Regions from separate parts of the Streptomyces sp. NPDC021562 genome, predicted to be linked through region 1. Evidence: riboswitches for the same ligand, from Rfam matches in the RefSeq annotation. Region 1 holds a riboswitch; the other holds the start of a gene.

The links. A riboswitch is a leader RNA that binds a small molecule or an ion and turns the genes downstream of it on or off. The one in region 1 is predicted to bind S-adenosylmethionine.
Region 2: linked by a shared signal. The riboswitch ahead of AB0G52_RS30955 (ABC transporter substrate-binding protein) and the one ahead of AB0G52_RS16045 (amino acid ABC transporter permease) in region 1 are both predicted to bind S-adenosylmethionine.

The regions. Positions count from the first base shown of each region.
Region 1 covers NZ_JBFACN010000009.1:90,191-100,353, forward strand. Annotated here, with positions in the region: gene AB0G52_RS16005 (zinc-binding dehydrogenase) at 1-878, shown strand, start outside; gene AB0G52_RS16010 (ATP-binding protein) at 1,062-3,029, shown strand; partial or broken gene AB0G52_RS16015 (peptidase S41) at 2,986-3,081, shown strand; gene AB0G52_RS16020 (hypothetical protein) at 3,177-3,641, shown strand; gene AB0G52_RS16025 (STAS domain-containing protein) at 3,924-4,280, shown strand; gene AB0G52_RS16030 (hypothetical protein) at 4,327-5,136, opposite strand; gene AB0G52_RS16035 (hypothetical protein) at 5,327-5,473, shown strand; gene AB0G52_RS16040 (glutathione S-transferase C-terminal domain-containing protein) at 5,694-6,557, shown strand; SAM riboswitch class IV at 6,635-6,746, shown strand; gene AB0G52_RS16045 (amino acid ABC transporter permease) at 7,138-8,118, shown strand; gene AB0G52_RS16050 (amino acid ABC transporter ATP-binding protein) at 8,115-8,903, shown strand; gene AB0G52_RS16055 (ABC transporter substrate-binding protein) at 8,969-9,994, shown strand; gene AB0G52_RS16060 (GNAT family N-acetyltransferase) at 10,045-10,163, shown strand, end outside.
Region 2 covers NZ_JBFACN010000024.1:6,910-17,072, forward strand. Annotated here, with positions in the region: gene AB0G52_RS30930 (Re/Si-specific NAD(P)(+) transhydrogenase subunit alpha) at 1-357, shown strand, start outside; gene pntB (Re/Si-specific NAD(P)(+) transhydrogenase subunit beta) at 364-1,830, shown strand; gene AB0G52_RS30940 (ABC transporter ATP-binding protein) at 2,001-3,701, opposite strand; gene AB0G52_RS30945 (ABC transporter permease) at 3,698-4,621, opposite strand; gene AB0G52_RS30950 (ABC transporter permease) at 4,618-5,577, opposite strand; gene AB0G52_RS30955 (ABC transporter substrate-binding protein) at 5,581-7,200, opposite strand; SAM riboswitch class IV at 7,692-7,805, opposite strand; gene AB0G52_RS30960 (hypothetical protein) at 8,216-8,350, shown strand; gene AB0G52_RS30965 (MarR family transcriptional regulator) at 8,618-9,052, opposite strand; gene AB0G52_RS30970 (PP2C family protein-serine/threonine phosphatase) at 9,238-10,163, shown strand, end outside.

The DNA of each region.
Region 1 (10,163 bases):
AGGTACGGATCACCGCGGAGGCGATCGGGGTGGGCGGCGTGGACGCCGTGATCCGCCGGGGAACGCTCGCCGCGTACGGCTTCAGGGAGGGCCATGTCCTCGGCAGCGAGGTGGCGGGAAGCGTCAGCGCGGTGGGGGAGGGGGTGGATGCCGCGTGGATGGGGCGGCGGGTGTGGGCGTTCACCGGCCTGTCCGGTGGGTACGCCGAGCAGGCCGTCGCCCCGGTCGAGGACGTTCTCTCGCTGCCCGACGGCCTGACCGGCACAGACGCGGTGACCCTCGGCGGCTCCGGTGTGGTCGCCCACTTCGCCCTGGACCGCGCTCGTTTCGCGACCGGCGAGACGGTGCTCGTGCGCGGCGCGGCGGGGAGCATCGGGATCACGGCCGTCCAGCTCGCGGCCGGGGGTGGTGCCGGCGCGGTGGCGGTCACCACCTCGTCGGCGAGCCGCGGCGCCCGACTGCGGGACCTGGGCGCGACCCATGTCCTGGACCGCTCCGGCGGGGCCGACCCGGACGCACCGTCAGGCTTCGACGTGGTGATCGACGTCGTGGCAGGTCCCGAGCTTCCCCTGTTCCTGGGCAAGTTGAACTCCAACGGGCGGTACGTGGCTGTCGGTGTGGTCGGCGGACAGCCGCCGACGGACTTCGGCATGCGCCTGATGACGGCCTTTCGCAGGTCGGTGTCGTTCGCCACCTTCAGCGCCGACACCGTGCCCGGCTCCGCCAGGCAGGCCGTGCGGTCGTCCCAGTTCGCCGATGCCGCACACGGGAACCTGCGCACGGTCGTGCACGAGGTGCTGCCCCTGGACCAGGCGGCGCAGGCCCACCGCGACATGGACGCCGGCAAGGTGTTCGGCAGGGCCGTGTTGACGCCCTGAGCATGAACAGCCGGGCCGTTCCTGGTGCTCTTACATTCTTGGACCGCCTTTCATTAAGGTGCGCCGGATGAACGCCTTCGCCACGGCACCCCACGGGCCGGACAGTCGGCCGACGGGCGGGAAGGGGGGAGCATGAGCGCGCGGCGGCGTCTGTCGGAAAGACGCGGCAACTGGGATGACGTGGTGCCTACGCAGGGTACGTGGACGGCGTTGCGGGTCGTCTCGAACTGCGCTGTGGTGTGCGCCATGGCCGGGATGATCATTCTGGCCGGTTGGGCGGGCTCGGTGGGCACCCCGCATGAGTGGCCCTGGTTGGGGTGGTCGGCCGGTGGGCTGGCGGCCGGCGGCTTCCTGGTGCAGGGGGTCATCGGCATGTTGATGAACCACACCGACCGGATCGAACGGCTCCTGGCGTATCAAAAGGTGCTGGAGAACCCTGGCCTCGCGGTGACCGGACCGTCCGCCACCAGCGGCCGGTACGGCTCGAAACCGGGGGTCCGTGACGCCGGTGGGGTTCGCGGCGGCGACGTCCCGAGCGGGTTCCGGCTGCTCTCGCCTCTCCACAGTCCGGTCCCTTTCCACGACCGGGACGAGGAGTTGGCGGAGCTGCGCCGATGGTGCACGACGGCCACGGACACGCATCCGGTGATGCTGCTCGCCGGCGAGAGCGGCGTCGGCAAGTCACGGCTGGCACTGGAACTCGCTCGGTCACTGGGTACGGAATGGACCGCGGGCCGGCTGATCGCCCCGAGTCCCGACTGGCTCGGTGTTCTCGACGGCCGTGGCAGACCGGCGCTGGTGATCGTGGACGAGGCCGATGTCCCCGCCCAGGTCAGCCCTGACCACTCATGGGTCCACCCCTACGTGGTGCCGCTGCTCACGAGCCTCGGCAAACGCCTGGGGGAGGCCGGTCCCACGTCGTCGCAGTCGCCGGAAAGGCCGGCAGTCCGCGTGCTGCTGATCACCCGTCACCAGGACGTGTTCCGGCGGACCCTGGCCCGCGAGCTGGAGCGCGAGGCCAAGGGCCGCTACCGGTACCTCGTGGAACGGACCCCGGTGCTCGTCCTGGAGCCACCCGCCCAGGACCGCGCCACCCTGGACGAGCGTTACCGTGAGGCGGTCGTCACCATGACCGCCGCGCTGGGAGACGCGGCGGCCCCGACGGCCCTCGACGGTCTCGACGGACCCACCCCCGCCCGCTCCGGTCAGAGCCCGCTGGATCTCCACGCCCAGGCCCTGGTCACCGCGCTGCACGGCGGCCCCGGCCCGGCCGAGCCCCGGCCTTTCGACGACATCGCGGACCTCCTGTTCGAACACGAGCGACGACACTGGCGGCACGCCGCAGCGGACTTCGCCGCGGCCGAAGGGAAGAAGGGGACTCCTTCCTACGCATCCGAGTTGTCTGCCCGCCCCGGCCTGCCCGACCACGTCATGCTGGGCATGCTCCTGTTCGGGCACTGGGAGCGGTCCGAGACCAGCGACGTCCTGGCAGGACTTCCGGAGTTCGCGGGGCTGTCGGAAGAAGAAGCCGAAGACCGGGCCTGGGGCTGGGCGTGGTGGGCCGAGGAGCTGCACGACGGGCGGACCCGCAAGGGCGCGGCCGAGTCCTGGATCGGGCCGGAGGTGTTCACCGACTGGTTTCTCACCACCCGGCTGCGGGCCGAGCCGGACCTCCTCACCGGCCTCCTGGTCGAGTCCCCTCATGGGAGAAGGGCCGAATACCTCGCCGTCCGCCTCTGCCGGGCGTGCGAACACTTCCCTGAGGCGGGGGAGGTCCTCCAGCGGTTCGTCGAGCACCAGGCGTACTCGTACGGCGAGGAAGCCGTGGCAGCCGCAGGTCTGCTGCGCCGGCCGGAGCTGGCCGATCCCTGGATCGCCGCGGGTCTGGAGGGCCTGGACGTGCCGGAGGGCGTGGACGGGTACTCCGCGGAGCTCAGGAAGAGCGCCTTGTTCTGGGTGCGTCAGCACACCTCACCTGAGCTGCTTCCCCTCACCTTCCAGGTCCTGGAAGCCAAGTGCGCGCGGATCGAGCGGCGGGAACGCGAACAGGAGGAGCGACAGCGCAGGGAGACACGCCGACGCCGCTCCTGTGGCCCATGCCAATGCCCCGGTCGCGGTCCTGACCGACGGCCGAACGGCCAGTGCAGGTGAGGCGGTGGCGGTCGCTTTCCGGGGGCGTCCGCAGACGCGGTCTTGCGGTGAGGGCCTACGGGCCGAGCAGGGGGGCTGATCATGTGGTCGACCGCTTCACGGCCGGTGTTCCGTCGCTTCGTCGGTGCGGTTACGGTCGGCGTGGCCTTGGCCACGACCTCAGGGTGCACCGTTCCCGTCGATGCCGTCGCCGGCATCTCCGTGACCGGCGACGGCCGTCTACTCGGCGTCATGATGGTCTGCGGACACCGGATCGACGGCGCGACCCTGTACGTGGACAGCGGCGACGTCGACCAGTCGGTCACGGTCGGTTCGTGGACCGCCGTCCGCCCTCTTGCGCCGGGTCTCGCCACCTGGACCCTCGATTCTCCAGATGCCGGCTGGACCGTCACCAGATCGCTCAGTCCGCTCGCCACCAAGGCCACGTACGCTCTCTACGGCTGGACCAAGGACAACTCGTGGTCGTCCAGCAGCGTCTCCTTCACTCCGAGCGACCGGGGCCGGCTCAGCCCAGGAAAAGTCCGCTACGACGAGATCTCGGACGATGGTGACGCATCCGCCGTCACCGTCCCCATGGCGGAGTTCAAAGCCAGGGCCTGCCAGAACAGGTAACCCCGCCGACACAAGGGACAAGATCTCGATCAGGTTCCGTAGCCAGGGTGCCGGAGGCGGGTGAAGGGCTGGTGTCGGGGGCGTTGGAGTGCGACGCTGGGGGCACCAGCCTGGTCTGGTGGGAGACCCCGCGCCGTCGGGCGGTCGCCGATGCGGTGGCCGGTGGTGGGTGCGGGTGGTCTTGCTCGGCTGTGAGCGGCCAGGGCGGCCGCGCGCTTGACGGCCTTCTTCCGGCAGCGGAAGCCGACCGTGATGGGCTTCGACCCGAACGGTGGTTTTTCCATGCAGTCTTTCTTCGACATGCGGATCAGTGATTCGCCCGGCCGGGTCGTGCTGACCGCGGCGGGGGAGCTGGACTTCACGGCCCGCTCGCAGGCCGCCCCGGTCATCGGTCCGCTCGTGCTCGCGGGCCGGGACCTCGTAGTCGACCTCACCCAGGTGACGTTCATGGACGCCGCCGGCCTGGGGATGCTCCTGCGCCTGTGCGACCGGGTGGTCGCGGGTGGCGGCGCCATGGAGCTGCGCGGGCTGCGGCCCGAGATCCGGCGCGTACTGGAACTGACCGGCACGGAAGGCCGGTTCCCGGAGCGGGCGGGGCCCGCGCACGGCACGACGGGACCTGCCCGGGGTGCCGCCTAGGCGCCGGCCGAAGGACGCCCTCCCGGCGCCCCGACCGCCCGTGGCCCTAGTCGAACTCGCTCGGCATCGGTGCCGGGGTCTTGCCGGAGAGCACGTCCTTGAGGCGCTGGGCGCCGTTCTGCACGGCCAGCGCGGTGCTGTCGTGGTCCACGGCGTCGAGGGCGCCGTTGGTGACGGCCGCCCCGGAGGCGCCGATCCGCAGCACCGCGACGTCCGTGACGTAGGTGACGGGCTGGCCGTCGCTGGTGCCCTGCACGGTCACCGTCAGCGCCTGCCGGGCGTCGCCCACGTTCGGGACCTGCGCCGACACGACCTGGATCGTCCGCTTGCTGCCGTCCTTGCCGGTGGCCGTGAACTGGTTGCACTTCTGCGGCAGCGTCTTCAGCCAGCCCAGTGTGGCGTTCAGGTTCGCCGAGCCGTAGTCCCCGACCTGGTAGAGCATCCGTGCGGTCTCCGAGGTGAAGCCGCGCAGCCCGGAGGCGCCCGTGGCGCGGCCGAGCAGGGTGTCGGAGTAGAGGCTGTCGAGCAGCCGCTGGCAGTCGGCGGCATCGGTCTTCGCGGTGAGGAAGCCGGCCACGTCGACCTTGCCGACCAGCATGGAGTTGCGCCAGGTCGCGGCGTCCGTCGCCAGCTGCCAGTTGTCCTCGATGTCGGCCGGTGTGATCAGCGCCGCCTGCGCGCCCGGCCCGGTGAGGGCGGCCGTCGCCGTCGGCGAGGCGGCGGAGCGCTCGGCGGCGGGCGAGACGACCGCGGCTCCGGAGTCGCCGCTCCCGCCCGAACAGGCCGCGACGGCGAGCAGGGACCCCGCCGCCAGGGCCGCGGCGAGCACACGCGCGGGTCGGGACGGACGGGTCATGGCGGCTGCCTCCTCGGGAACGCGGTTCGTCCCTCCACGCCACCATCCGGTCCGGCCGCCGACCACTCGCGCGTGCCATTCGGGTGAGCGGCCCGGGGGTGGCGGTGTCCCAGGCGTGGACGCCCTCTTGACGCCGCGCGGAGGCCGATCGACACTCCAGAGGGGAATCCTAGTGAAAAGGTAGGGAAAGATGGATCGGCTGCGCACGGTCACCGGCACACAGCGCCGAGATCGCCGTACGCCCTGGCCGTTCGCCCTGCTCTCCTCGCCGCTGCTCACCTCCCGGCTGCACATCGACCTGCTCCGGGTGTGCAGCGCCATCAGCCGCACCGGTTGACCGCGGCGCGCCGCCCTCCATGGCCCGGGCCGAACGGACGCCCCTTCCGCGGCCCGCCCCGACCGCCCGCCCGACGACCCCCTGCCCTGCCCGCCCGCCGTGACCGCCGACGCTCCGCCGCCCGCGCTCCGCGGCCCGGGCCGAGCACGGACGGTCGCGGCGGACACCGACGAACGCTTCCGCCGCGCGTACGTCCACGCGCCCGTAACCGGGGAGACGCATGTCCATCACTCCGCTCACCGCACTGCCGTCCGTCCGCACCGCCCCCGCCTTCCGGGGACGCATCGGACGGGACGCGCGCAGCGGCCACTACGCCGTGCCGGGCCGCTACCGGCTGTACCTCGCCACCGCCTGTCCCGACGGCCTCCGCATCGCCGTCGGCCACAGCCTGCTGGCCCTGGACGGCTGTTGTCCGGTCACCTTCCTGCCCGCGGTCCCGGACCGTCCCGACGGCAGCCACACGGCACTGCGCCCGCTGTACGAGGCCAGCGCCCATCGCTACTCGGGACCGGCCCTGGCGCCCGTGCTGAGCGACGACTGGTCGGGCCGGATCGTCTCCACCCACGGCCGGGACATCCTGCGCGACCTCGACCGCCACTTCGGCGACGGCGTCACGCGCCTGTACCCGTGCGGTGCCGAGGCCGAGATCGAGGCCGTCGAGCGGCTGTGCGCCGAGGACGTCGAGCAGGCCGCGCAGCGCGCCGGGCGGGAGGGCGGCGACCCACGGGCGCTGGAGACCCTGCTCGCCGCACTGGGCGAGCTGGAACACCGCCTGACCGGCGTCGAGTTCCTGGTCGGCGGTCGACTGACCGCAGCCGACGTCGAGTTGTGGGTGACCCTGGTGCAGCTGGACACCGTGCACCGCAACCACCTGGACGCCTCCGCCGTGCACCGCATCGCCGACCACCCGGTGCTGTGGGCCTACGCCCGGCGGCTGGCCGCGCACCCTGCCTTCGGCGCCCACCTCGACCTCGACGGCATCGCCCGCCGCCACCACGGCCGTTGCCAGGGACTGGAAGCCGCCGGCGCGGCCGTCCAGATCCTGGACTGGGCCGGGCATGCGGCGGACGCTTCCCGCAGGTGAGAGCAGTCCGAACCGTCCCGCCGACCGGACAGGCGTTGACATTCGTTCGGGCGGCTGCCTAACTTACGGACCAGAACGGTCAAGAGCGTCAGCATCAAGCCCTGGCTAGCTGACCGGCAACCCTCGCACCGCGGTGGGGTGCCCCAGGTGACGACCCGACCGAATGACGACGTTCGGTAAGCGCGCGGCCCACGGGCCACCAAGTGACAGGTGACGGACATGTACGCAGCTTCCAGCACGGCCCCGCGCCGCGCCCGGGGCTGCGTACAGCCGTACCCGAGCCCGCTCGTCGCCGACCGCGCCGTCGACCTGCTCCGTGTCAACAGCGCCCTGTGTAGCGCGTGTACCGCACCGGGCTGTGCCCGCTGCCGGGTCTGACCAGGCCTTTCCGCCCAGTCCGCCCAGCCCCGCAGCTTCGCGCCTCAGCGTTCCTGACGAAAGCACCGGCCGTCCGGTGTGACGCCGTCCGCCCAGCCCCCGTGTCCCGCGCGCCCCCGCGCCCGTGCCGTGCCCGAACACGGCCGGTGCCGCGTACCCGGTCGTGGGATCTCCGGGGTGTCCGACTCCGCCGGAGCCCGCCATGAGTGAACCCCCAGGCGCCACCCTCGCCCCCGAGGCGCCGTCCGCCGCCGACGAACCGTCAAAGCCCCTCGCAGCACAGCGCGTTCTGCCACTGCGCAAGCCAGGACGGTGGATCGCCACCGCCGTCGTCCTGGTCCTGGTCGCCCAGTTCGTCCACGGCCTGGTGACCAACCCCTTCTACCAGTGGGACCGCTGGGGCTACTGGTTCCTGCGGCCGACCATCCTCGACGGGCTGGTCATCACCCTCGAAGTCACCGCCTACAGCGCGGTGCTGGGCCTCCTCGGCGGCGTCCTGCTCGCGCTGGCCCGGCTCTCCAAGAGCCCGGTGCTGCGCGCGGTCAGCTGGACCTACGTGTGGGCGCTGCGCTCCATACCGCTCATCGTCGTCCTGCTCTTCCTCTACAACTTCAGCGCCCTGTACAAGACGTTGAGCGTCGGCGTCCCCTTCGGACCGGCCTTCTTCTCCTTCGACGAGTCCAAGCTCGCCACCGACATGGTCATCGCCGTCATCGGCCTCAGCCTCAACGAGGCGGCCTACGCGGCCGAAGTGGTCCGCGGCGGCATCCTCTCGGTGGACCAGGGCCAGCACGAGGCGGCCGCCGCGCTCGGACTGCCCAAGGGCTACCAGTTCCGGAGGATCGTCTTCCCACAGGCGCTCAGGTCGATCATCCCGAACTACGTCAACCAGCTCATCGGCCTCATCAAGAGCACCTCGCTGGTCTTCTACGTCTCCCTGCTCGACCTCTTCGGCACCGCACAGAGCATGGGCTCCACCTACCCCGGCGACATCGTGCCGCTGCTGCTGGTGGTCACCGTCTGGTACCTGATCCTCACCAGCGTCGTCTCCGTGATCCAGTTCTACGTCGAGCGGTACTACGCCCGGGGCGCCACCCGCTCCCTGCCGCCGACCCCCTCGCAGAAACTGCGGGCCGGCCTCGCCGACCTGCGCGCCCGCATCCGCCGGGAGGCCGCCGTATGAGCATCACCGACACCCTGGAGACGGCCCCCGCCGCCCTGGAGATCCACGACGTCCACAAGTGGTACGGCGCCCACCGCGTCCTCGACGGCGTCGACCTGACCATCCGGCCCGGCGAGGTCACCGTCATCCTCGGCCCGTCCGGCTCCGGCAAGTCCACGCTCCTGAGGGTCGTCAACCACCTGGAGAAGCCCGAGATCGGCTACGTCAGCATCAACGACGAGCTGATCGGGGTGAAACGGCAGGGCGAGAGGCTCAAGGAGCTGAGCGAGCGCGCCATCCTGGCCCAGCGCGGCCGGATCGGCTTCGTCTTCCAGAACTTCAACCTCTTCCCGCACCTGACCGTGCTGGACAACGTGGCCGCCGCCCCCGTCGCCACCGGGAAGCTGACCAAGCCCGAGGCCCAGGCGCTGGCCAAGGAACTGCTCGAACGCGTCGGCCTCGGCGAACGCGTCGGCGCCTACCCGCGGCAGCTGTCCGGCGGCCAGCAGCAGCGCGTCGCCATCGCCCGCGCCCTCGCCCTGCGCCCCGGCGTCATCCTCTTCGACGAGCCCACCTCCGCCCTCGACCCCGAGCTGGTCGGGGAGGTCCTCTCCGTCATCAAGGACCTGGCCACCAGCGGCACCACGCTCGTCATCGTCACCCACGAGATCGGTTTCGCCCGCGAGATCGCCGACCGGGTGGTCTTCATCGACGGCGGCAGGATCGTCGAACAGGGACCGCCCTCCGAGGTCCTCGACAAACCGCAACACGAGCGGACCAGGGACTTCCTCAGCAAGGTTCTCTGAACCGCATCACCCCAGACCTCCCCCCACGCCCTCACCCTCATCACCGGCACCGACAAGGAACGGCCATGTCTACCCACTTCACCCGACGCAGCCTGATCAGAGGCATCACCGCGGCCACCGCCGTCGCCTCCCTCGCCACCGGGCTCGCCGCCTGCGGGGGCGACAGCGACGCGGCCACCACCACCGACAACGCCAAGGCCGGGGAGGTCGTCGTGGGACGGGTCTCCAACGGCGCCGCCACCCAGACCACCATCAAGGTCTCCGAGGTCAAGTCCATCAGCGCGGAACTGCCCGCGGCCGTCCGCAAGAGCGGCAAGCTCGTGATCGGCGAGGGCGCCCTGCCCGCCGGCTTCCCGCCGCTGGCGTACGTCGGCAGCGACCAGAAGACCCTCACCGGCTCCGAACCCGACCTCGGCCGCCTGATCGCCGCCGTCTTCGGACTCCAGCCGGAGATCAAGAACTTCACCTGGGAGAACATGTTCGTCGGCATCGACAGCGGCAAGGTCGACGTGGCGCTCTCCAACGTCACCGACACCGAGGAGCGCAAGAAGAAGTACGAGTTCGCCTCCTACCGGCAGGACAACCTCGCCTTCATCGTGCCGAAGAAGAGCACCTGGAACTTCGACGGCAACTACGAGAACCTCGCGGGCAAGACGATCGCCGTCGGCTCCGGCACCAACCAGGAGAAGATCCTCCTGGAGTGGCAGGCGAAGCTGGCCAAGGAGGGCAAGAAGCTCACCGTCAAGTACTTCCAGGACAGCACCAGCACCTTCCTCGCCCTGAACAGCGGGAAGATCGACGCCTCCTTCGGCCCCAACCCCGGCTTCGCCTACCACAACAAGCAGACGGCGGGCACGCCCAACGCCACCCGCACCGCGGGCACCTACTCCGGCGCCGGTGCCGGCCTCCAGGGCCTGATCGCGGCCACCGCGAAGAAGGACAGCGGCCTCGCCAAGCCCCTCGCGGACGCCATCAACCACCTGATCAAGCACGGTCAGTACGCGCAGTGGCTCAAGGCCTACAACCTCTCCAACGAGGCCGTCGCCAAGTCCGAGGTCAGCCCGCCCGGACTGCCGCTCGACAACTCGTGACCGCCCGCACCAGCACGCCCGTCGGCTCACCGGGAAAGGATTCCGCCTCCGTGACCGTCCAGACCGGCTTCCGCGGAGGCGGGACCCCCCTCGCACCCGACACCACACCGCTCGACAACGCCGTCTGGTCCGCCCTCACCGGCCCGCACGCCCACCTCGCCGAGCGGGT
Region 2 (10,163 bases), on a different contig from region 1:
CAGCCGCGGCTCACGCCGGCGCGACGCCTCGCACTGACCGGCCTCGGCATGCTCGCGCTGTTCCTCGTGGTCGCCTTCGCACCCGCCCGACTGGCCGGGAACTTCACGGTGTTCGCGCTGGCCGTGGTGATCGGCTACTACGTCATCGGCAAGGTGCACCACGCGCTGCACACGCCCCTGATGTCGGTGACCAACGCGATCTCCGGGATCGTCGTGATCGGTGCCCTGCTGCAGATCGGGCACGAGAGCCGGATCGTCACCGCGCTGTCCTTCGTGGCGATCCTGCTGACGAGCGTGAACATCTTCGGAGGTTTCGCCGTCACCCGCCGCATGCTGTCGATGTTCTCGAAAGGCTGAGCCGAGATGACCTCCTCGACGGCATCGCACGCTGCGGACCTGGTCGCCGCCCTGCTGTTCGTCCTCAGCCTCGCCGGGCTCTCCCAGCACCGCACCTCCCGCGCGGGCGTCGGCTACGGCATCGCCGGCATGGCCCTCGCCCTGGTCGCCACCGTCGTGGTGGCCGCTCGGAGCATCACCGCCGGCGCGGTGACCCTGATCGTGCTGGCGATGGTGCTGGGCGCGGGGCTCGGGCTGTGGCGGGCCCGGCGCGTCGAGATGACGCAGATGCCCGAACTGATCGCGGTACTGCACAGCTTCGTCGGCCTGGCCGCGGTGCTGGTGGGCTGGAACAGCTTCCTGGAGGTGGAGTCGCACGGCGACGCGGGGACCCGGGTCGGCGCCGACCTGCTGGGCATCCACCACGCGGAGGTGGTCATCGGCGTCTTCATCGGCGCGGTCACCTTCACCGGCTCGGTCGTCGCGTTCCTGAAGCTCTCCGCGCGCATCAGGTCCCGTCCCCTCACGCTGCCGGGCAAGAACGCGCTGAACCTCGGTGCGCTCGCCGCCTTCGTGGCCCTGACCGTCTGGTTCACGGTCAGTCCGAACCTGCCACTGATGAGCGCGGTGACCGTGCTGGCGCTGGTACTGGGCTGGCACCTGGTCGCCTCGATCGGCGGCGGGGACATGCCCGTCGTCGTGTCGATGCTGAACAGCTACTCGGGCTGGGCGGCGGCCGCGGCCGGCTTCCTGCTCGACAACAACCTGCTCATCGTCACGGGGGCGCTGGTGGGCTCCTCCGGTGCCTACCTGTCGTACGTCATGTGCAAGGCGATGAACCGGTCCTTCCTCTCCGTCATCGCGGGCGGCTTCGGCATCGAGGCGCCCTCGGGAGGCGAGGACGCGCAGGGGGAGCACCGCGAGATCCGGGCCGCGGAAGCGGCCGAGGCGCTCGCGCGGGCCCGGTCGGTGGTCATCGCCCCCGGCTACGGCATGGCCGTCGCCCAGGCCCAGCACCCGGTGGCCGAGCTGACCCGCAGACTGCGGGAGCGGGGCGTCGAGGTCCGGTTCGGCATCCACCCGGTCGCCGGACGCCTGCCGGGGCACATGAACGTGCTGCTGGCCGAGGCGAAGGTCCCGTACGACATCGTCCTGGAGATGGACGAGATCAACGACGACTTCGCCAGTACCTCGGTCGTGCTGGTCATCGGCGCCAACGACACCGTCAACCCGGCCGCGACGGACGACCCGGCGAGCCCCATCGCCGGCATGCCGGTGCTGCGGGTCTGGGAGGCGGAGCACGTCGTCGTCTTCAAACGCTCCATGGCCGCCGGTTACGCGGGCGTCCAGAACCCGCTGTTCTTCCGCGACAACAGCAGCATGCTCTTCGGCGACGCCAGGCAGAGCGTCGAGGACATCCTGCGGGCGCTCGGCCCGGACGACCACCGGACACCGACGTCGTCCGCCCGCCGGCAGACCACGGCCCCCCGCTGAGGTGGCCCTCGGACGCCTCCGGGCCGACGGCTCACGGCTGTGCACCCGGGGGCGCACGGACGGCCGCGGAGCACGGCTCACCGTACGCCCGCGCGGCCCCGGTGGTGCCCGCCGCACCGGCGGCGGGACGCCGGCCCGGGACGGCGGGCGTGCTCGCGTGACGCCGGTCCTCAGCCCGTGGCGGGTTCGGCGGCGGGGGAGGGGACCCGGCCGCCGGGGATCGCCGCGAGCAGCTCGCGGGTGTACGCGTGGCGCGGCGTGGTGAACAGGGCCTCGGGCGGTCCCGTCTCGACCACCCGCCCGGCCCGCATCACGGCCACCTCGTGCGCGATCTGCCGCACGACGGCCAGGTCGTGCGAGATGAACAGGTAGGCCACCCCCGTCCGGTCCTGCAACTCCGCCAGGAGCTCCAGCACCTGGGCCTGGACGGAGACGTCCAGCGCGGAGACCGGTTCGTCGCACACCACCAGGTCGGGGGAGAGCGCGAGGGCCCGCGCGATCGCCACCCGCTGGCGCTGTCCGCCCGACAGCTCCGCCGGGCGGCGCTCCAGCGTCGCGGCGGGCAGGGCGACCCGGTCCAGGAGCTCGCGGGCCCGGTCGAGCCGGGAGGCGCGGTCGCCGACCTTGAAGGCGCGCAGCGGCTCGGTGACGACGTCGCCGATCGAGAACCGCGGGTTCAGGGAGGCGTACGGGTTCTGGTAGACCAACTGGGCCCGGCGGCGCAGCTCCCTGACCCGACCGGCCCCTGCGGTGGTGACGTCGGCGCCGTCGAAGAGGACCTGTCCCGAGGTGGGGTCGGCCAGCCTGAGCACGAGACGGGCGGTGGTGGACTTGCCCGAGCCCGACTCCCCGACCAGGGCGAGGGTCCGGCCGCGGGGCAGCGTGAGGCTGACGCCGTCGACCGCGCGCAGGGTGCGGGCCTCGCCGCCGGCGCGGGGCAGCCGGAACTCCTTGACCAGGTCGCGGACTTCCACCAGCGGGACGGTGGCCGGGTCCGCGGCGCCGACCGCCACCGGGGTGCGGGCCGCCACCGGGTTGCGGGGCGCGGCCGTGGTCGCGCTGGGCGCGCTCGCCAGCAGCCGCCGGGTGTACTCGTGCTGCGGGTCGGCCAGCACGGAGCGGGTCTTGCCCGCCTCCACGACCCTGCCCCGCTCCATGACCACCAGCCGCTGGGACCGGTCGGCGGCCACCCCGAGGTCGTGGGTGACCAGCAGGACCGCGGTGCCCGACTCCTCGGCCAGCCGCTGGAGGTGGTCGAGGATGACGCGCTGCACGGTCACGTCGAGCGCGCTGGTCGGCTCGTCGGCGATGATCAGTTCCGGCCCCGCGGCGATGGCGATGGCGATCAGCACCCGTTGCCGCATACCGCCGGACAGCTCGTGCGGGTACTGCCGGGCCCGGACCGCCGCGTCCGCCAGCCCGGCCCGGTCCAGCACCGCGACCGCCTCGGCCGCCGCCGACCGCCGGGTCGCCCGGCCGTGGATCCGCAGCACCTCGGCGACCTGCTCACCGACCCGCTTGACCGGGTTGAGCGAGACCGTCGGATCCTGCGGGACCAGCCCGATCCGGGCGCCGCGCACGGTCCGCAGCTCCGCCTCCGACAGGGTGGCGAGATCATGCCGGCCGAAGCCGATCGTGCCCGCGTCGATGGTGCCGTTCGCGGCCAGCAGCCGGATGACGGCGTGTGCCGTGGTGCTCTTGCCGGAACCCGACTCGCCGACCACGGCGGTCACCTGACCGGGCCAGACGTCCAGGTCGACACCTCGCACCGCCGGCACCGTGCCGCCCCGGGTGCGGTAGGACACGGACAGGCCGCGGATGCTGAGCAGTGGTGTGGTCACGTCCTCGCCGTTCTCGTGTGCGCCGCTCATCGCTGCCGGTCCCATGCGCCGTCCAGCGCCCGCGCGATCCGGTTGGTGGCCAGCACGGTCGCGGCGACGGCCAGACCGGGCAGCGCGGTCAGCCACCAGGCGTTGGCCAGGTAGTTGCGGCCGTCGGAGATCAACGTGCCCCACTCCGGGGCCGGCGGCGGCGCGCCGTAGCCGAGGAAGCTGAGCGCCGACACGGCCAGGATCGAGGAGCCGAAGTCCAGGGTGGCCAGCACGATCACCGGACCGGCCGCGTTGGGCAGCACGTGCCGGCCGAGGACCGAGTACCAGCGGGACCCGCAGGAGCGGGACGCCTCCACGAACACCGCCTGCCGCACCCTCAGCACCTCGGCACGGGCCACCCGGGCGAACGAGGCGACACTCGCGATGCCGACCGCGACCGCGACCTTCACCGTCCCGTAGCCGAGCGCGGTGACGAGGGCCAGGGACAGGAACAGCGCCGGGATGGACAGGAGCACGTCGACGAACCGCATCAGCACGTCGTCCACCCACCGGCCCACGAACCCGGCGGCCGTGCCCAGCAGTCCGCCGACCACGAACGCCACCAGGACCGCGATCAGCGTCGCCTTCAGGGAGAGCTGGGCGCCGTACACCACCCGGGAGAACACGTCACGGCCGAGTTCGTCGGTACCGAACCAGTGACTGCCGCCCGGACCGCGGAAGTTGTCGGCCGGCACCCCCCGCAACGGGTCCTGGGAGGTGAACAGCTCCGGCCAGAAGGCCGCCGGCACCACCAGCACCAGGACCGCGACGGACAGCAGCAGTCCGGGGCGGCGCACCAGGAACCGCAGCACCCGCCGCGGCCCGCCGGGGCGGCCCGGTGCCCGCGGGGGACCGGCCTCGACGGGCCGGGTGAGGCCGAGGGCGGCGTCCGCCGCGTCGTCGACAACGCTCTGACTCATGCGAAGCCCGCCCTCCTGTCCGGGGCCACCACGATCCGGGGATCCAGCAGCGGGTAGACGAGGTCGACGACCAGGTTCGTCGCCACGAAGATCAGCGCGCCGAACACCACCACCCCCTGCACCAGCGGAATGTCCTGGGCGGTCACGGCCGCCGCGGTCACCCGGCCGAGGCCGTCCCGCGAGAACACCGTCTCCACGACCACCGAGCCGGCGACCAGCTGCCCGACCAGCAGCCCGACGACCGTGAGCGCGGGCAGTGACGCGTTGCGCAGCGCATGCCGCAGATGCACCCGCGGGCGCCCGGCGCCCTTGGCCCGTGCGGTCTCCACATAGGCCTGGTCCAGCGCCGTGAGCAGACTCTTGGCCAGCACCTGGGCGACCAGCGCCCCGGTCGGCACGGCCAGCGTCAGCGCCGGCAGCACCAGGCCCCGCAGCCCGTCGTTGCCGAACGCGGGGAACCAGTGCAGCCGGAACGAGAACGCCTCGACCAGCAGCAGCCCCACCCAGAAGGTGGGTACCGACACCCCCAGCGGAGGCAGCGACAGCAACAGCTGCCGCAACCACCGCTGCGAGGCGTACGTCGCCACCACCGCGAGTCCGCCGCCGAACACCACCGCGAGCAGCAGCGCGGCCCCCGTGAGCTGGAGCGTCCCCGGGAGCGCGGCGCCGATGACGGAGGTGACCGGGCGGCCGCTGGAGACGGCGTCGCCGAAATCCCCGCGCACCGCCCGCCCGAGGTACTCGGCGTACTGCACGAGGACCGGCTTGTCGAAGCCGTACTCGTGCCGCAGCGCCGCGAGCTGGGCCGGGTCGACCTGTCCCGAGTCCATCCCGGCGCCGGCCATCGCGGAGACCGGGTCACCGGGCAGGAAGTCCAGCACCAGGAACGACACCGTGTAGGCCGCCCACAGCACCCCGACCGCCTGCGCGAGCCGTTTGATCACATAGCGGCGCACGGGCTAGCCGATCCAGGTGTCGTGCAGCTGGATCCGGCTGCCCGAGTCGAAGTCCAGGTCGTGCACCTTCGTGGACACGCCCAGTTGGGTCTGCAACTCCACCACCGGCACGTCGTACGCGTTCTGGACGATCAGCCGCTGCGCCTCGGCGACCAGCTTCGCGCGCTTGGCGGCATCGGTCGTCGCGGCCTGCTGGGACAGCACGGTGTCCAGCGAACTGGCGGTCAGATGGTAGAAGTTGGCCAGCTGTGTGGAGAACGAGGTGCGCAGGATGTCCGGGTCCGACCGGGTCACGTTGCCCCACACGACGTCGAAGTCACCGGCCTGCAGGGTCGTCGCGAACTGGGTGACCGGGAGCTGCTTCAGCACCACGTCGATCCCTACGGCCTTCAGCTGCTGCTGGACCAGTTCCAGCGCGGGCTGGTTGGTGGCCGCGTTGGGGAACCAGGTGATGGTCAGGCTCAGCCTCCTGCCGCCCTTGGTACGGAAGCCGTCACCTCCCGTCTTCCAACCGGCCTGGTCCAGCAGGGACTTCGCCTTGGCCGGGTCCGTGGTCAGGTCCGCGGACAGGTCGGTGTAGTCAGGGGTGGTGTGCGCCAGGACGCTGCCGGCCGGCCGGGTGCCGGTCGGGAAGACGGTGTCGGCGATCTGCTTGCGGTCGACCGCGACCTGGAGTGCCTGCCGCACCCTGGCGTCCTTCAGCAGGGGACTGGCGTTGTTGAGACCCAGACCGAACACCACCCCGGGGTTGGCCCGGCGGGCGAGCGTGACCCGGCCGCCCTTGAGCGCGGCCTCGTTGGCCCTGCCGACGCTGCTGATCGCGTCGACCTGACCGGACTGGAGGCTGCCGGCGCGTACGCCCGCCTCCGGTACCACCTTGAAGACCAGTTTGTCCAGGTAGGCCTCGCCCTTCTTGGCCCACAGACCGGATCCCCAGGCGTACCCGGTCCGCCTGGCCAGGGTGATCGACTGGTTCTGCACGTAGCCCTTCAGCACGAACGGCCCCGATCCCACCACCCCGTCGCTGCACTTCTGCTGCGGGGTGCGGTGCACGCTCGCCGACGACTCGATGCCCAGTGAGTGAGTCGAAGTCGCCTGCAGGAACTGTGCGTTGGGCTGCGCGAAGGTCACCTGCACGGTGAGCGGGTCGACCACGGTGGTGCTCTTGACACCGCTGAGGTAACCCTGGGCCAGGGTGCCCAGGGCGCCGAGCTTCGGCACCGCGTCGAAGTTGTCCTTGACCACCTGCGCCGTCAGCTTCGACCCGTCGCTGAAGGTGACGCCCGGGCGCAGACGGAACGTGAACCGGGTGGCGTCGGAGTTGATGTCCCAGCTCCGGGCCAGCCAGGGCACGATCTTGCCGGTCCTCGGGTCCTGGTCGGTCAGCGAGTCCACGATCTGACGGACCGAGTAGATGGTGTCGTTGCTGCCGACCTGCTGCGGATCCACGCAGCCGGAGTCGGATCCCACCGCGAAGGTCAGGGTGCCGCCGGACTTCGGCCGGCTGCTCGCGCCGCCGGAACCGCCGTCGCCCGCACCACAGGCGGTCAGCAGCACGCTGGTGGTCAGCAGGGCGGCCAGCGGCGCCCAACGGGATGATCTGAATACCGGAAGTGCGGTCACGGAGGGTTTTCTCCTACTCGTGTCACCGGGCACCGGGTGCCTGGCGTCGGGAGCGCGGCACGTCGTGCGGGGACGGACGTGCGCCCCGGCCGGTCGGCGCCGGCCGGGGGAAAGCGCTGATCAGACGGTGGTCGGGAGGACGCCACCGGGCGCGGTGGCGGGAGAACGGGCAGCGGACTGCCACGCGGGAGCCGGGAGCCGGGAGGCCGGTGCCTGGCGGCGGTCCGGGTGCCGACCTGTGGATGCCGCGCGAGGGGCCCGGCCGTCGCGGTGGCCGGTCGGGGGGCTGGTCAGCGACGGCTTGTCAGCGGACCGGGGGCCTGCTCGTCAGCGACAGCGTGTCGTGCGACAGAGGCAGCTGGTCGAGCGCTTGAGGTCGATGTGGCGTCGGCGGGAGAGCCGGGAGAACGGCATGGCACCGGCGCAGGAGGCGACCGCCGCATGATCGCTGTGCATACCGGTCCCTCCCCGTCTCCGGCCCCGCCACCGGGGCCACGCGCTTGCGGTGATCGTCGGTGACCCCGCCGGGCTTTCACCTGGAGCACCCCACCGCGCGGGAGGGTTGCCGGTCAGCGAGCCAGGGCTTGACGCTGACACTCAATGCCGATCGAGATGCTACGGAGCGGACTTGTCGAACGTCAATGCCACACAGGGACGTTCGGTGCCGTGAGGGTGCCGGCCGCGCTGCGGGCCGAGCTCGATGACGGCCTCGCGCGGCGACCAGCCGTGCGACGCCGCCTTCGCCCGCCCTTCGCGGCGCCAGGCGCGCGGCAAGACGGGGAGACCGCGGCGCGGGCCGGGCAGGGGTCAGCGGCGCGGAGAGGACAGACGGCCGAGCGGGTGCGGCAGAAGTCCACACTCGGCCGCCCCGGCGCATGTCAAGAACACCCGGTGTGGCCGCTCCCGCGCCCGTCCGTCGCGTCGGTTCGGGGCATGGCCGTGGGCGGTGGGGGTAAGCGCCTCCTAGCGGGACCAGCAACCGGTGCCGACGAGGCCGGACGACCGGGAGGGACGCATGAGGGGAACGACGACCGTGCCGGCCGCCGGGCAGAAGGCGGATGTTCCGGGGATCGCGGTGTTGACAGGTGCTCGTCGCGGCGTCTCCCAGCTGCACGTGTCGCGCCTGAGCGAAGGCCTGCTGCCCGCCTGACGTGCGGCACCGGCCTCGTGCGTTTCCCAGGTCGGCTCCCCCCTCCGAGACGTTGGCCACAGGCAGAGACGGTGATTCGGGGGTACCAGACAAGGGAGGCCCCGGGCCCGACTGTTGCCATTTGACAACTATGGGTGTGAGGCAACAAAGTAACCGAGTCGCATTGCGCGGGAAGGAACTTGCGATGTTCTGGTGGGCGGAGGTCGCTCCGTGTGCTGGCCGCCCGAGCCCCGACGTGTCGACGCGATCGGTGGCCTCGGAAGGCGTTCAGGCCGTCCGGCCCCCGGCACGCGGCTCGTCGCTGTGTATCTGCAGCGCCGCCGTGTCGCAGAACGCCTCCAGCCCCTCCAGTAGCGCGGTCCGCTTCGCGGCGGGCATCAGCTCCAGCACCGCCTGGAGTTCCTGCTCCCGGCGTGCACGCAGGTCGTCGAGGAAGACGCGGCCCCGGTCACTGAGATGGAGTCGTACCTCGCGCCGGTCCGCAGGGCTGACCACGCGCTCGACGAAGCCGGCGGCCACCAGTCGGTCGCAGAGCCGGCTGGTGGACGGGGGCGTGGAGGCGAGCGAGTCGGCGAGGGTGCGCAGATTGATCCCGTCCTGGTGCTCCAGCATCAGCAGCACGCGCATCTGGGAGGGCGAAGCCGGCGCGGTCGAGGCCCGGCCCCACAGGACTTCCAGCAACTCCACCGCCGTCAAGGTCACGCGTGCTACCTCGACTGGTTCGGGGCGGGGGCGGAAGACAGTCACCGTCACACTCTCGCAGGCACCTGGGACGTCTTTCAGCGTACTAGGTGCCGGTTGCTGCAACAGATGGTTCGGACGACCCGGCACGACGCGGCACGGAAAGCCCTGCCGCGTGTGCAAGGCTCGTGTGCGTCCGACGGAGGATGGGTGTATTTACAATCGTGAAGAGATTTGTGACCGCTGAACGCGCTCTGCGCACGGCGGCCCCACATGAGCTGCTCGACGTCGTGCGCAGAGTGCTCGCACAGGAGTACGCCGCGACGTCCGTGGAGCTGCTGCTGGCCGACTACGGCCTGACCGTGCTGCAGCCGGTGTCCTCGCTGCCGAGCACCGCGGAGCCGGTGCCGGTGCACAGCGGCCCCGTGGGCCGTGCCTTCGGGGCCCAGGAACCCCTCGTGGAGCCCGCTCCCGGGGGTGCCGTACGCGTCCATCTGCCGGTCACCGTGCGTGGCGACCGGTTGGGCGTGTTGTGCGTCACTCTGCCGGACGGGGAGGACGCGCCCGGCCTGCTGGGTGAGCTGGCCGACATCGCCGAGGTGCTCGGCCATGAGATCGTCGTCGCCGAGCGTGACACGGACGTGTACCTGCGCGCACGGCGCAAGGACCGGCTGACCCTGGCCGCCGAGATGCAGTGGCAGCTCCTGCCGGGCCGCTCCTGCGCGCGCCCCGAGTACGAACTCGGTGCGCAGCTGGAGCCCGCCTACGCGATCTTCGGTGACAACTTCGACTGGTCCGCCACCGCGGACCACCTCATGCTCTACGTCACCAACGGCATGGGCGAGGGCATAGAAGCGTCCCTGCTGACGAACCTCGCCATCAACGCGCTCCGCAACGCCAGGCGGGCCGGCCTCGCCATCGACGACCAGGCCGCGCTGGCCGACCAGGCGGTGTACGCCCACTACCAGGGGCGCTGCTACCTCTCGGTGCTGATGTTCGACTTCGAGCTGGCGACGGGCCGGGCGAAGGTGGTGGACGCGGGTTCCCCGCGGCTGCTGCGGCTGCGCGACGGAGTGGTCGAGCAGGTCACCTTCGAGGCGCAGCTTCCGCTGGGGATGTTCGAGGAGACCGA